Regions from separate parts of the Thalassospira sp. UBA4513 genome, predicted to be linked through region 3. Evidence: predicted binding sites of a transcription regulator. Region 3 holds the regulator's gene; each other region holds the start of a gene.
What was found. The regulator PhoB, encoded in region 3, activates phosphate uptake and scavenging genes when phosphate is short. The targets are predictions, from matches to a motif close to TNTCATAAAACTGTCA.
Positions count from the first base shown of each region.

Region 1: B2T33_RS02225 (deoxycytidylate deaminase) is a predicted target of PhoB. The motif match lies at 1,696-1,711, and genes of this name have one in related genera.
Region 2: B2T33_RS19430 (bifunctional 2',3'-cyclic-nucleotide 2'-phosphodiesterase/3'-nucleotidase) is a predicted target of PhoB. The motif match lies at 1,837-1,852, and genes of this name have one in related genera.
Region 4: B2T33_RS07515 (inorganic phosphate transporter) is a predicted target of PhoB. The motif match lies at 1,835-1,850, and genes of this name have one in related genera.

Region 1 is NZ_DGMR01000005.1:75,328-79,146, forward strand. It holds gene pyk (pyruvate kinase) at 122-1,543, opposite strand; gene B2T33_RS02225 (deoxycytidylate deaminase) at 1,829-2,302, shown strand; gene B2T33_RS02230 (response regulator) at 2,587-3,081, shown strand; gene B2T33_RS02235 (transcriptional regulator) at 3,078-3,632, shown strand; partial or broken gene B2T33_RS02240 (hypothetical protein) at 3,692-3,819, opposite strand, start outside.
Region 2 is NZ_DGMR01000039.1:555,524-559,342, reverse strand. It holds gene B2T33_RS19430 (bifunctional 2',3'-cyclic-nucleotide 2'-phosphodiesterase/3'-nucleotidase) at 1-1,772, opposite strand, end outside; gene B2T33_RS19425 (MFS transporter) at 1,926-3,206, opposite strand; gene B2T33_RS19420 (AraC family transcriptional regulator) at 3,362-3,819, shown strand, end outside.
Region 3 is NZ_DGMR01000039.1:383,625-387,443, reverse strand. It holds gene B2T33_RS18635 (cation:proton antiporter) at 1-1,335, shown strand, start outside; gene phoB (phosphate regulon transcriptional regulator PhoB) at 1,416-2,114, opposite strand; gene phoU (phosphate signaling complex protein PhoU) at 2,132-2,854, opposite strand; gene pstB (phosphate ABC transporter ATP-binding protein PstB) at 2,877-3,680, opposite strand; gene pstA (phosphate ABC transporter permease PstA) at 3,682-3,819, opposite strand, start outside.
Region 4 is NZ_DGMR01000020.1:48,535-52,353, reverse strand. It holds gene B2T33_RS07520 (AsmA family protein) at 1-1,752, shown strand, start outside; gene B2T33_RS07515 (inorganic phosphate transporter) at 1,923-3,449, shown strand; gene B2T33_RS07510 (VUT family protein) at 3,681-3,819, shown strand, end outside.

The DNA.
Region 1 (3,819 bases), on a different contig from region 3:
CTCCTGCCCATTGCCATCGAAAAACCTGCGCGCCGACGGACTTCTGGCAATCTGCGCAAATGAAAACGGGCGCCCCAAAAGGACGCCCGTCATCGAAAATCGTTACACGCACTCACTTGCGTTAATTATTGCCGACCCATGCAATGCGCAGAATATTGGTCGCACCCGGCGTTCCGAACGGCACACCGGCGGTGATAACAAGCGAATCACCCGGTCCTGCAAATTCCTCACGCTTTGCCACTTCGGTGGCGATTCCGACCATTTCGGCAAAGTTGGTCGCATCGCGGGTAAAGACCGGATGCACGCCCCAACACAAGGCCAGACGACGTGCGGTCTGAATCCTTGGGGTCAGGCCAAGAATTGGCACTTCCGGACGTTCACGTGCAGCACGGAATGCCGTCGACCCGGAAGATGTATAGTTAACAACTGCCTTCGCCCCGATGGTGGTCGCCACCTGACGGGCGGCTGCACTGATTGCATCCGGGGCGTTATGTTCCGGATCCGGGCGGTTGGCGTCACGCATCCGGTAATAAAGCTCATCCTGCTCCACACGGCGTAGGATACGGTCCATGATCGAAACGGTTTCAAGCGGATATTTGCCGACCGCACTTTCGGCTGACAGCATCACCGCATCGGCACCGTCATAGATCGCGGTCGCAACGTCGGATGCTTCGGCACGGGTCGGGGCCGGGTTGGACACCATCGAGTCAAGCATCTGGGTCGCAACGATCACCGGCTTGCCGGCTTCGCGGCACGCTTTGATGATACGTTTCTGCAGGATCGGCACATCTTCCGGCGGGCATTCGACACCAAGGTCACCACGGGCAACCATGATCATGTCCGACAGATCGACAATCTCATCAAGGTGATCAATCGCCTGCGGCTTTTCCAGTTTGGAAACGATGGCTGCACGGCCCTGAATGATCTTGCGGGCCTCGGCAACGTCTTCGGGACGTTGCACAAAGGACAGCGCCACGAAATCAACGCCCATCTCAAGACCGTAATCCAGATCGGCACGGTCCTTTTCGGTCAGCGGTGAGAGCGGCAACATCACATCCGGAAGGTTGACACCCTTGCGGTTGGAAAGCGGCCCACCGGTAATGACGGTACATTCGGCCGACTTGTCGTCGCATTTCTCGACACGCATGCGCAGCTTACCATCATCAAGCAGCAGGTTCGCACCCGGCTTGATAGCTGCATAGACTTCCGGATGCGGAAGCGACACACGCTTGTTGTCGCCCGGCTTCTTGTCCATATCGAATTTGAACGTATCACCGGCGGTGAGTTCAACTTCACCGTCGGCAAAGGTACCAACACGAATTTTCGGACCTTGAAGATCCATCAAAATACCGATCGGCCGGCCGAGTTTTTCTTCGACGACACGGATCGCTTCAAAACGGGCCAGATGTTCTGAGTGTTCCCCATGCGAGAAGTTCAGGCGGAACACATCCACACCTGTCTGCACAATTTTCTCGAGGATTTCTGGCTTTGAACTTGCCGGCCCCAGGGTCGCGATGATCTTCGCCTTACGTTGACGGCGCATCGGCTGCTACCTCTTGTTATTCGGTTTACACGTGATCCTTCCCGCTTCGGCCTGCATCTGCGGCGAGACGAAAAGGCGTCCTGATCTTTTCTGGGGGTAACCCCTTAATAATCAATCAGCCCCTATTTGAACAGGGACTTTTCATTAAATGCCTTTACAAAAATGTGATTTTTCGCTGGACAATTACAAGAAGCACCTTCTTTAAAGAACCCGTACCGGTGAAACGTGCCGGTCAAAAACGAATACCCAACAGACCAATTTTACGGCGCAGACAGGACCCTTTTCATGAGCAAATGGCACCATCGCTTTCTTGGACTTGCAGCCCATATTGCAGACTGGTCAAAAGACCGTAGCACCCAGGTCGGTGCGGTTGTCATCGGCCCGAAAAAAGAAATTCGTGCTGTCGGCTATAACGGGTTTCCGCGCGGGGTCGATGACGAAGTCGAAAGCCGCCATCAGCGTCCGGAAAAATACGCCTATACCGAACATGCCGAACGCAATGCTATTTATAATGCCAGTTACACCGGCACATCGCTTGATGGCTGCGCCCTGTATGTGACGCACTTTCCGTGCTGCGATTGCGCGCGCGCAATCATCCAGGCAGGCATCGCCGAGGTCTATGTCGACAAGTCAAAACTGACCCCGGACTTTCTTGAACGCTGGGAACAAGATATGAAGATATCGACCGAAATGTTCGAGGAGTCCGGTGTTGCCGTTAAGGTGATTGATGACGACGGCGTCACCAAGCCCATGAAATAAAAAAGATCTTCCTCTTTACTATTGAAAAAAAGGCCCAATATTGGGTGTGTTCAAACCGGACACGAGCATCAAAAACAAAAAGACGTAAACGTCGTTTGTTCTAATTTTTCAGCTGGCTTGGGGTCAGTATTTGTCAGATTTTCGGGCTGAACACAGAGTGGTTTGGCCTTGCTGGAAACCAGACAAAGGTATAAGGGTTTATATATCAGCAACTGTTTAGATTTGCTGCTGTATCCCCCTGAACAGCGACGCATTTCGTGATGATGCTCAGGAACCGAGGCCGGATGAACGCGAAAATAGACTTTAGTAAGATTAGTTTTCTGATCGTTGACGGGGACAAGATTTCAGCTCAGGTGGTCTATGACACGCTCGCCTATCTCGGAGCCAGTCATATACAGCGTGTAAAATCGCCGAATAATGCCTTTGACGTACTACGCACCGAAAAAATTGATATCGTGATTTGTGAATGGCGCTTGCGCGGCATGGATGGCCTTGAATTCCTCGATGTCATGCGCAATTCGACCAATTCGCCAAACCGGTTCATTCCGGTGATTATGCTGACCGCACATTCCGAGATGCGTTATGTGACGACGGCACGTGACCTTGGGATTACTGAATTTCTTGCCAAACCCTTTAACGCCAAGGCACTTTACAGCCGTCTGGTTTCGGTCATCGCCCGACCAAGACGTTTCATTAACACTGGAACGTATTTTGGCCCGGACCGACGTCGCAGACAGGTCCAGTTTGATGGTCCTGATCGTAGGAGCCTTGACGAATGACCCATTATGACTGGGGAAGCGGAGCCATCGTGAAGCCGGAAGAACCTAAGAAAAAGAAGAATGTGCAGATCATCCCTGCGCAGACCGATCTGAAACGCAAAGCTGTCAACTTCATCAAGGGATTTGACATCAACCTGTCACCTGAACAGCTTGAAGAGCTCGAACAGGTTGTACAGCGCAGCTCCGAGACCTTTGTCCGTGACATCGGCAAGGACCTGATGGAATGCCGCAAACTGGTAATCAACGCCCTGCACGACAAGCCCAAGCGGCCAGAAGCCATCATCGCGGCAAATGACCTTGCATATTCGGTCAAGGCCCTGGGCGGCACTTTCCAGTATCCCCTGATGACGCAGATCGCAAAATCGATGGAAATCTTCGTTGCCGACCGCACCACGGCCAACGAAAAACAGCTGCTGGTGATCCAGCTTCACATCGACTCGCTTTATGTCATTCTGGCCGGCCGCGTGACTGGTTTTGGCTCAACCGTCGAACAGGCAACTGTCGCGGCTCTGACCAAACTGACCGAACGCTACGCAGAACCGCGCGAGTAGCCCCACACCTCTTGACCGCAGACGATCTCGCTCACTGGGCAGCATTTCACAATGCAGTCTCAGGTGGTGCTTATGTGCGCCTTGCAATCCCAAACATCCCCCTCACCTGCCCGCCTTACCAAAGCCTGACAGGTGAACTTTAACGTGCCCGATGCAGGGTCGGTTTCTACCGCCGGAAGAACGCGGC
Region 2 (3,819 bases), 170 kb from region 3:
TAGTTGGCAAGCACCGTACGGTTTTCATCTGGTGCCTCGACAATGATCGTCGATCCATCAAGGCCCGGGAAATTGCCACCACCGCCGGCGCGATAGTTGTTGGTCGCAACGACAAACTTCTGATCTGCTGTCACCGGTTTGCCTTCGAAGCTCAGATTGACGATGCGGTGACTGTCGGGATTGATCACTTCGCCCGCCTTGTTATAGCGGGCCGGTTTGGTGACATCGATTTCGTAGGTCACGCCATCAATCACATCATAATTATAGGTCGGGAAATCCGAGTTGATCAGAGCTTGTTCTTCGCTGCTGTTCGGATCAATCTGATTGAACTGGCCTGCTGACATTTCAAGCCATTCACGCACCTGATCACCATCAAGCAATACTGCGCGCACGGTGTTTGGATAGATGTAAAGATCCGCGACATTTTTAAGCGCAATTTTGCCTTCGGGAATGTCGGTGAAATAGTCCGGACCACCACGACCACCGGCCTTGAACGGCGCCCCGGCCGACAGGATTGGAATGCCATCATATTCCGATCCGTTCAGGATCTTTTCGAGATACCATTTCTGGGCATTGGTCACGATCTGGATCGAAGGATCATCGGCCACAAGCGCAAAGAAGCTGTTGATCGGTGCCGACGTGGTGCCCACACCTTCGCGCATATAGGCAATGGTGGCTTCGTGCTCTTCCTTGACCGCGGCAATGATTTCCGGATCGGCTTCAACCAGCGGCGTCACGGTCCGGCCTTCGCGCTGATAGATCGGACGTGCATCAGACAGACTGTCGGTGACACTCCATTCGCCGTCATCGGTGACATTCAAGGTCAGGTCAATCACGCCAAGATGGCTGCCCCAGAAGCCAGGCATCACTGCCGCAACGCCGTTGATTGTGCCTTTGGCAATATCGACACCTTCAAGATCGGAAAAGGCCTCAGACGGGAACACAGTGTGGGCATGGCCAAACAGGATCGCATCAATGCCATCGACTTCGGAAAGGTAATAGGTGGCATTTTCTTCCATGCCATTACGCGCCATGGTCGACAGGCCGGAATGCGGAACAGCAATGACGATATCCGCACCCTTTTCGCGCATTTCCGGGACATATTTTTTTGCCATCTCGACAATGTCTTTTGCAATCACATTGCCTTCCAGATTGGCCTTGTCCCACTGCATGATCTGGGGCGGCACAAACCCGATCACACCAACCTTCGCCTTGTGCACCTTGCCGTCATTATCGGTAAACTCCCGATCCAGCAGCACATAGGGTTCGAAATACGGCTTGTCGTTGTCGGGATTGTCATCGCCATCATCAACAAAGACGTTGGCACTGACATAGGGGAAGTTGGCACCGGCCAATGATTTACCGAGGAAATCGAGACCGTAGTTAAATTCATGGTTCCCGATATTGGCCGCGTCATAACCAAGAAGGTTCATCGCCTTATAGACCGGATGGACATCACCGTCCTTAAGACCACGTTCCTTGGACATATAATCGCCAAGCGGATTGCCCTGGATCAGGTCACCATTATCGATAAAGACAACGTTCTCTGCCTCGCCACGTGCGGTTTTAAGCAGGGTCGCGACCTTTGCCAGACCAACCGTGTCGGACTCGCCATCACGGTAATAGTCATAATTAACCAGCTGCGTGTGGATGTCGGTGGTTTCGAGGATACGCAAAGACACCGTGCTATCGGCCAATGCCGTGCTGCTTACCAGTGCAAGTGCCATCGAAATCCCGGTCATCCGGGCAGCGTTTTTGTGAATGAATACCATCGAGCCGTGTCCCTGCTTATGCGTTAAACCGCGAAACTGTAATCCCGTTTAAATGGCGGGGTTTTGAAGATTTTGCGAAAAAGGCAGGGCAAACACAAACAGAAACGCCTGCCACGATCGGCAGGCGTTTCTGGTCTGAGAGATATTTGGTGATCAGGCTGGCTGCATCGCGGTTGACTTGTATCCGCGAATAACCTCGTTGCCGGGCTCCGGATCGTGTGGGACGTTCAGGGCCAACACCAGCGAGACAAAGGCCATGGCGGCCCCGGCAAGGAACACCGCACCCGGCGAAATCAGCCAAATCAACCCGAAGGCCGCCGGGATGAAAACAGCCGCGATATGGTTGATCGTAAAGCTGACCCCGGCGGTTGAGGAGATGTCAGCCGGATCGGCGATCTTCTGGAAATAGGTCTTGATAGCGATCGCCAGCGCAAAGAACAGATGGTCAATCACATAAAGACCACCGGCCAGAATGTGGTTTTCGACAAAGGCGTAGGAGACGAAAACAATGAACAGTCCGACATATTCGAAGACCAGCGCACGGCGTTCGCCCCATTTGCCGATCATCTTGCCGATTTTGGGGGCCAGGAACATGTTGATCACGTGGTTAAGCAGATACAGCAAAGTGATGGTTGCTGCGTCATAACCGAACTTCTCGACCATCAGGAAGCCGGCAAACACGGTAAAGATCTGACGGCGTGCGCCACTCATGAAAGTCAACGCATAGTAAAGCCAGTAGCGTTTGCGCAGGATCAGCTTCTTGTTCTGCGGATGGGCATCAGCAAATTTCGGAAACGCCCCCCAGACAAACAAGGCGGCCAGGACCGTCAACGCACCGCCGAACAGATAGACGTAGCGATACTCGACGGCAAAGACTTCGAGCATCACCCAAACCATGCCAAACATGATCAGCGACGAAATTGATTTTGCCGACAGTTGCCGTCCCATGACCATGGCGGTGCGATCCTTGCGCACCCATTGCAATGACAGGGCCTGTTGCATGGTTTCGAAATAATGGAAGCCGATCGACATCAGAACCGTCGTGCAATAAAGCCCGATCACGGTCGGGAAATAGCCCGATATGGCAACGCCAATTCCAAGCACCAGCAAAGACAGAACTGCAAATGTCTGTTCACGCAGGACCAGCAGCACAAAAATCGCGGTAAAAGCAAGGAAACCGGGGATTTCACGCAAGGACTGCAAGATGCCGATCTCGCGGCCAGTGAAATCGGCCATTTCGACCGAAAAGTTGTTTAGAAGCGCCATCCAGGTCGAAAAGGACAGCGGCATGGCGGCCGCCATAACGATCAGCAGAACTTCCGGATTGCGCCAACCCTTATGAACCGGGGCTGCACTCACATTATTGGGGGCGTCGGGCGCATCACCAAGTGGGGCCGCGTGATTGCTGGCTTCCGGTATGATTTCGTTGGACATTGTACCTCCGAGGACAGGATCGTTGTGGTGGCGACGCCCCTGTCACATCTTGTGCGTTTTGGAATGCGACCAAGTTAAACCTGTCCGATCCGTCTGTCTTGCGGTAATCTGCCATCATATATCGCAATCAAGACAGATTTGAATGTCGCCGCATCATGGTTCATATCCTCAATACCTTTGACGGACGTCCGGAACATCACAACAAGGTCCCCCGCCCGCGTGAGTTGCCACGCGCGGTATATGTCCGCGTCAGTGATATGCCTGCTGGCTATCATGTTGCGGCACATAGCCATGACTGGAACCAGCTTTTATATGCGATTGAGGGTACGATGACCGTGGTGACAGAGGCCGGGATGTGGATCGTGCCACCACAGCGCGCAGTATGGGTCCCGCCCCACACGCAGCATGCCGTGACCTGCACCGGGTTTACCCGAGCCCGCCACCTTTATATCGGTCGGGACGTTGCCGCCAACCTGCCCGATCGCTGCATGGTTCTGGAAGTCAGTCCGCTTTTGCGCGAACTGATCCGGGCCGCAACAGAAATTCCGGTCGAATATGATGAAGATGGGGAAGAAGGACGCCTGATCCGGGTGCTTCTGGATCAGATCAAGGC
Region 3 (3,819 bases):
CAGCTTAATACCCGGTTTGGCCGTGCGGCCCTTGCCATTTTGTTATTGCAGGACGTGGCGGTTGGTCCGTTCCTGATCATGGTGCAGGCGGCAGGTGATGCCGGCACGGAAACCAGCCCGTGGATGAGCATCCTGCTTGGTTTCGGGTCGGTCGCGTTGCTGTTACTCGTCGGGCGGTATGTGTTGCCGCGTCTGTTTCGCTATATCGCGTCGCTCAAGAACCCGGAACTGTTTGCCATCGGCACGCTTTTTGTTGTGCTAGCCGCAAGCACATTGACCGAGGTTTCCGGGCTTTCAATGGCGCTGGGTGCGTTTATCGCCGGGGTGATGTTGGCCGAAACCGAATTCCGTCATCAGATCGAAGCCGATATCTCGCCGTTCCGCGGCGTGTTCCTGTCGCTGTTCTTTATGTCGGTGGGCATGTCGGTTGATGCCGACGTTGTTTATAACGAATTTGGCACCATCGTCATGTGGCTGGTGCTGTTGCTGGTGATCAAGACGGCGGTTTTGTTCGTTCTGGCACGCGCGATCCGGTTTGAAACCGGCCTTGCCATCCGGGTAGCCATGAGCTTGGCCGCCGGCGGTGAATTTGCCTTTGTGATGTTTGCCCTGGCCGCGCAAAATGGCGCGGTGCCGCTTGAAATGGCCGCCATGCTGATCCCGGTGGTGGCGATTTCGATGGCGCTGACCCCGACGCTTATCAGCCTTGGTCACAAGATCGAGGAAAAGCTTCATCCCAAGGAAGAAGACCAGCTTGGCAAGATTGCCGAGGAGTCCGAGGGCATCCACCAGCATGTTCTGGTGATCGGAAGCGGCCGTGTTGGCCGGGTTCTGGCCCGGTTGCTCAAGACGCGCAACATTCCGTTCCTGGTGCTTGATAGTGATGCACAGCAGGTTTCACGCGGCCGGGCAGAAGGCCTTCCGGTTTACTTTGCCGACGGGTCCAGACCGGAAACTTTCCGGGCGGCACACACGGATGAGGCAAAAATTGCGGTTGTTGCCATGGGGAACCCGCATGCGACCGAGAAGACGGTCGCCCTTTTGCGCCAGCATTACCCGCATCTGAAGATCTTTGCCCGCGCGCAGGACATCACCCATATCGGGCCGCTGTCGCGCCATGGGGCGGATGCCGCCATCCCGGAAGTTCTCGAAACCGGGTTGCGGTTATCCGATCACGTTTTGGCGGCGTGCGACGTGCCGCAGGAAGATATTGATGCCGAAATCGCCAAATTCCGCCGTGCGGACATGCTGTTGATGAACGAACTGGCGCCGCGCCCGCAGCGCAAACCGTCAGGTTCGGAGAATGCGGACAAACCGGCGAAGAAAAAAAACTGAAGACGTTACGGCCTTAGAACAAAAACCCCCGCGGCACGCTGCAGCGGGGGTTTTTCATTAGATCGCGTATCGAAACCGGCTTAGGCAGCGGTTTCAGAGTCCAGTGCATAGCCCGCCGCACGGACGGTGCGGATGATATCGCGCGTGCCCTTGACGTCATTGAGCGCCTTGCGCAGGCGGCGGATATGCACGTCGACTGTGCGGGTTTCGACATAGATATTCGGGCCCCAAACCGCGTTAAGCAACTGTTCGCGCGAGAAAACCCGCCCCGGATGTTCGAGGAAATAGCGCAGCAGACGGAACTCGGTCGGGCCAAGATGGATCGATTTTCCATTGCGGCTGACCCGGTGGGCGGCGAGATCCATTTCGATGTCGGAATAGATCAACTGCCCTTGTGGTTGCGCCGGACCGGACCGGCGCAAAAGCGCGCGGATACGGGCGAGCAGCTCGCCAATGGCAAACGGCTTGGTGACATAGTCATCAGCCCCGGTATCAAGACCGCGGATGCGGTCGCCTTCTTCGCCACGTGCTGTCACCATGATCACCGGCAAATCGCGGCTTTCAGGCTTGCGGCGGATCTGACGGCAGACCTCGATCCCCGACATCACCGGCAGCATCCAGTCGAGCAAAACCAGATCGACATGGGTTTCAGCCAGAATTTTCAACGCTTCGTCACCGTCACCGGCTTCGACAACCTGCATCCCCTCGCGTTCGAGGTTGTAGCGCAACATGGTTACGATTGCTGCCTCGTCCTCGACGATAAGAACCGTTGGGTCCATCTTCCTATGCTCCCGTGTCAGTCATTCGGTTCGACAACAGCGAAGTTCGCTGCGTCGTTTTTTGGCCGGTCAATCCCCGGCAGGTCTTCGCCCTTGATCCGGTAATAGATCGTTTCGGCGATATTGGTTGCGTGATCACCGATACGTTCGATGTTCTTGGCAATGAACAACAGATGGGTCGATGCGGTAATGTTGCGCGGATCTTCCATCATGTAGGTCAGCAATTCGCGGAACAGCGAATTGTACATATCGTCGACTTCCTGATCGCGTTCCCAGACCCGGTGGGCCTTTTCGGCGTCGCTTTCGATATAGGCATCCAGGACATCCTTGATGATTTCCTGGGCCAGCTTGGCCATGTTCGGGATCGCCTGAACCGGACGGATCGGCGGGATCTGGTTCAGCACCTGCGCGCGTTTGGCGATGTTTTTGGCAAGGTCGCCAATGCGTTCAAGGTCGTTTGACAGCTTAAGGGCCGTCACCACCTGACGCAGGTCATCTGCCATCGGCTGACGCAGGGCCAGAAGACGGACGGCAAAGTCCTGGACTTCCTGTTCGAGCACATCAATGCGCTGATCGGACAGGATGACTTTCTCGGCCAGTTCGGAATCGCGTTTGACGATGGATCTGATCGAGGAAATAAGCTGGCTTTCAGCAAGCCCGCCCATTTGCGAAATGATGTTGTTCAGACGGGTCAGTTCCTCGTCGAACGAACTTACGATATGGGTATGTTCATCAGCCATTTATGCGTACTCCTGGCGTCGCTTAACCGAAGCGGCCGGTAATGTAACCCTTGGTGCGTTCGTCCTTCGGGTTGGTAAAGATCTGATCGGTTTCACCGACTTCAACCAGCTTTCCAAGGTGGAAGAACGCGGTGCGCTGCGACACACGGGCGGCCTGCTGCATGGAGTGGGTCACGATCACGATCGTGTAGTTCGAACGCAACTCGTCTATCAGTTCCTCGACCTTGGCGGTCGCAATCGGATCAAGGGCCGAGCACGGCTCATCCATCAGGATGACTTCCGGGCTGACGGCAACCGCACGCGCAATGCAAAGGCGCTGCTGCTGACCACCGGAAAGACCGGTTGCCGGCGATTGCAGGCGATCTTTGACTTCCTTGAGAAGGCCTGCACGTTCAAGCGAGGTCATGACGATTTCATCAAGTTCGTCACGCGAATTGACCAGACCATGAATACGCGGGCCATAGGCCACGTTGTCATAGATCGATTTCGGGAACGGGTTCGGTTTCTGGAACACCATGCCGATGCGCGCGCGCAGCTGAACCACGTCGATCCGCTTGTCATAGATGTCGCGACCATCCAGGGTAACGTCACCTTTGATCGTCACACCGTCAATGGTGTCATTCATCCGGTTCAGGCAGCGCAGGAAGGTGGATTTACCACAGCCCGACGGACCAATCAGTGCGGTTACCTGCTGTTCGGGGATATCAAGGTTGACCTCATAGAGGGCCTGATTGTCGCTATAGAAAAGATCGAGCTTGCGCGCGGTCATTTTCGGTTTTTCGACCGACGGCTCCGCCGTCATTGCGCTCTGGGATACAGCAGCCATTTTACCACTTCCGTTCAAATTTTTTGCGCAGATACACAGCCAGTCCATTCATCAGGACAAGGAAGGCCAGCAACACCATAATCGCTGCCGAGGTTTTCTCGACAAAGGCACGTTCCGGGCTGTCTGCCCACAGATAGAT
Region 4 (3,819 bases), on a different contig from region 3:
CAGGATATGGTCAAGATCATCAAGGATGCGCTGGCACCGCTTGAGGGCATGGCCGCAAATTACCGACTGGCCGCTGACGAGATCATCTCCTCTGGCGTGTCGGTACGTGGCATTTCAATTGATGGCAGCCTCAATGGTCCGAATATTACCCTGACCAATTTTGCGGTTGCCGATGCAGCAGGCCTTGCCGCCAGTGCAAAGGGCGCATTCAACGGTTCGGCCGATGTGCCGGCATTTGATAATTTGTCCGTGCGTATCACGGCCAAAACGCTGGAGCCGCTGGCGAAGCTGACGGGTATTACCCTCCCGGCACCGGCAAGCAGTTACAAGAGTGTTCAGGCAAATCTGGACCTGAATGGCCCGGTCACCGGGCCGAGGGTTGCGCTTGATGTGTCCAACCCGCTTTTGCAGGTTGCTCTTGATGGCGTAGTTTCCGAGATGCTCGGCAGTAATCCCGGCATTGATGGCAAGCTTGCCGTTCAGGCATCCAGCCTGAACCGTGCGCTGGAGCTTTTGGCACCAACCTACACGCCATCGGGCAATCTCGGCCGACTGGCAGTTTCCGGCACTGTGAAGGGCAATGCGCAGAATGTCGCGGTCGATGGGCTGAAGCTTATCCTCGGCGCATTTGAAACGTCGGGCAACGTGCGCTTTGATGCTTCACAGGCACAGCCCAAGCTTTCTGTCGCACTTTCCGGTGGCAAGCTTGTGGTGGATCCGTTCCTGCCAGCAGAAAAGCGTGCAAGCCTGATGCCCGGTATGGGCAGCGGCCCGCGCAAGGCAGCGTTCAATCTGCCGAAAACCACGATGGTTACGCGCGTTGATGCCCGCGACGGCACGCCGTGGGATGACACCGTGATTGATGTCTCGGCCCTTCGTTCGATTGATGCTGATATTGCGGTTGCCCTGGATCAGCTTGATTTCGATACCTACAGCCTGATCAATCCGGATCTGAAGGCAACGTTGGTTAACGGGCTTCTCAGCATTCCGAGCTTTACCGGGCTTCTGGGGCAGGGGGATCTTGCGATTAACGGCACCTTTGATGCGCGCAACACTGATGTGCCCAAACTGGCCCTTGCCGGTCGTTTGGACAGTGCGCGGATCGAAAGTCTGGTGCCGATCCGGGTGGCAAGTGACACCATCCTTGGCGGACTGGGACTGACATTTGATGCCAATGCGCAGGGCAATACATCCCGCCGTCTGGTGTCGGCCCTGAACGGTACAGCCAATCTGGTTCTGAACAATGTGCGGTTCAGTAATGCCGATAAACGGCCGCCGGATCCGCGCCTGAATATCGAAGCACTTCTGCGTCAGGGCCCGCAGGCCATGGTGGTTGAAGGTGTTGGCAACAACGATCTCATGCAATCGCTTGAAGCCGACATGACCATCACTAACGGCATTGCCAAAACCACCCGTGTCGAAGCACTGTCGCGGGTCGGCACAGCGGATGCGGATGCGACCCTTGATTTGCCGCGCTGGGTGATGGATACGCAGGCTGATTTCGATTTCTCCGAAAAGATCGAAGAATTGCCGCCGTTCAGCGTCTATGCCAAAGGCAAGATCGATGATCCGGTCATCACCGGACGCATGGACAAGGTTGCCGTTCGGGTTCTCGACAACCTGATCGACAAGGCACTGGGCGGCAGCGGATCAAGCAATGATTCATCGGGAACGGGTGGCTCTGGTGGCGGCTCTGCCGAGGATGCGGCCAAAGGCCTGCTGAAGGGGCTTTTGAACCAGTTCGGTCGCTGATATCAAATCCCTTGAAAATGTTGGAAAACGGCCCCGTTTTGTGGGGCCGTTTTTCTTTATCCTCAAAGACTTATCCGAAGGTCGTCATAAAACAGCAAAAAAACCTTAACAAAGAGGTCCGGCTTCGACATGATCCGCCCGTCGATTCCCTTTGATGGTAACGGTTGATTATGTCGGTAAAGAAAACTGCTCTGGATAAGGATCTCAAGTGGCAAAAACGCATGGATGCGGGGCTGGGTGAAACAGCATCGATCAGTGCGAAGCTTGGTCTGGCACTTGTCTTCCTGCTTGCCTGTAGTGCGTTTGTCGCCTTTCACATGGGCGGACTGCCGCAAAGTGGCTTCCTGATCGCCGCCGCCGTTATCGGTGGTTATATGGCGCTGAATATCGGGGCCAACGACGTTGCCAACAATGTTGGTCCGGCTGTGGGTTCCAAGGCGCTGACCATGGTTGGTGCCCTTTTGATTGCGGCCATATTCGAGGCCGCCGGTGCGATCATTGCCGGTGGCGATGTTGTCGGCACGATCAAGAACGGCATTATTGATCCCACCCAAATGCCCGATGCCCAAACCTTTGTCTGGGCGATGATGGCAGCCCTTCTGGCCGCGGCCCTTTGGCTGAACCTGGCGACCTGGTTTGGCGCGCCGGTCTCAACCACGCATTCGATTGTTGGTGGTGTCATGGGGGCTGGTATGGCCGCCGTTGGCATTGGGGCGGTAAACTGGCCGACCATGGGCACAATCGCCGCAAGTTGGGTGATCTCGCCGGTTCTGGGTGGTTTGATTGCTGCCGGGTTCCTGGCCTTTATCAAATTCCGCATTCTTTACACCGAAGACCGCGTGACCGCTGCACGCAAATGGGTTCCGATCTTGGTCGGCGTTATGGTCTCGGCCTTCACGATGTATCTGATGATGAAGGGTGTGAAGAAAATCTGGAAGGCCGAAACACCGGTTGTGATCGCCATTGGTGTTGCCGCGTTCTTCCTGACCGTGATCCCGGTTCGCAAGGCCGTCTTCCGTGCTTCGGCCAGCATGACCGGCCGTCGCAAGGAAATCGCATCGCTGTTTCGCATTCCGCTTGTCGTCTCAGCAGCCTTGCTGTCCTTTGCGCATGGCTCGAACGATGTTGCCAACGCGATTGGTCCGCTGGCCGCCATTGTTTCCGGTGTTGATAGCGGTCAGATCGTGACCTCGGCCCCGATCCCGATCTGGGTGATGGTCATCGGCGCGCTTGGTATTTCTGCCGGTCTGATCCTGTTTGGTCCGAAACTGATCAAGACGGTTGGATCAAAGATCACCAAGCTTGATCCGATCCGTGCCTATACCGTGGCATTGTCGGCGGCCCTTACGGTGATTGTCGCATCTGCACTGGGTCTTCCCGTCAGTTCGACCCACATTGCGGTTGGTGCTGTGTTCGGGGTTGGTTTCCTGCGTGAAAGCCTGTCGCATCGCCGTCGTAAGGTCGCATCGCCGATGTTGGTGGACCGTCCGGAAAACGAACAGGGCGATGAACATATCGAAGCGCTTCGTCAGATTGACCCGAGTGAGGCCGAAAAGGCCGAGAAGAAAATGCGCAAGCGTCTTCTGGTGCGTCGTCGCTATGCGGTGACGATTGCAACCGCGTGGGTGGTGACGGTTCCGGCCGGTGCCTTCCTCGGCGCGCTTCTGTTCTTCACCATTCGTGGCATCATGCTGTAACTTAAAACGAATATGGTTTCGCGGCGCGGCGCCCCATTTTCCCCGGGGCGACTTGCAGCGATCTGCAGCGGCGATCAGGTTTTCCTGATCGCCGTTTTTCCTTGACCGGACCTTGGTCTGCGCGTAAACAGCCGCACCAAAGTTACACAGAATCCGTTCGTGATCGTCGCCCAGTATGGTGGGCCGCGAGTTTTGTTATGCGTGGGTTCATTTGATGAGAAGGGCTAACAGATGAAAGCGATCATTTTCGGTGTCCTCGCCATGGCGGTGACCGTTGTTGCATCGAACATTCTGGTCGAATACCCGCTGCCCGGCGTTCTGGCGGACTGGCTGACCTATGGTGCCTTTACCTATCCGGTCGCTTTCCTTG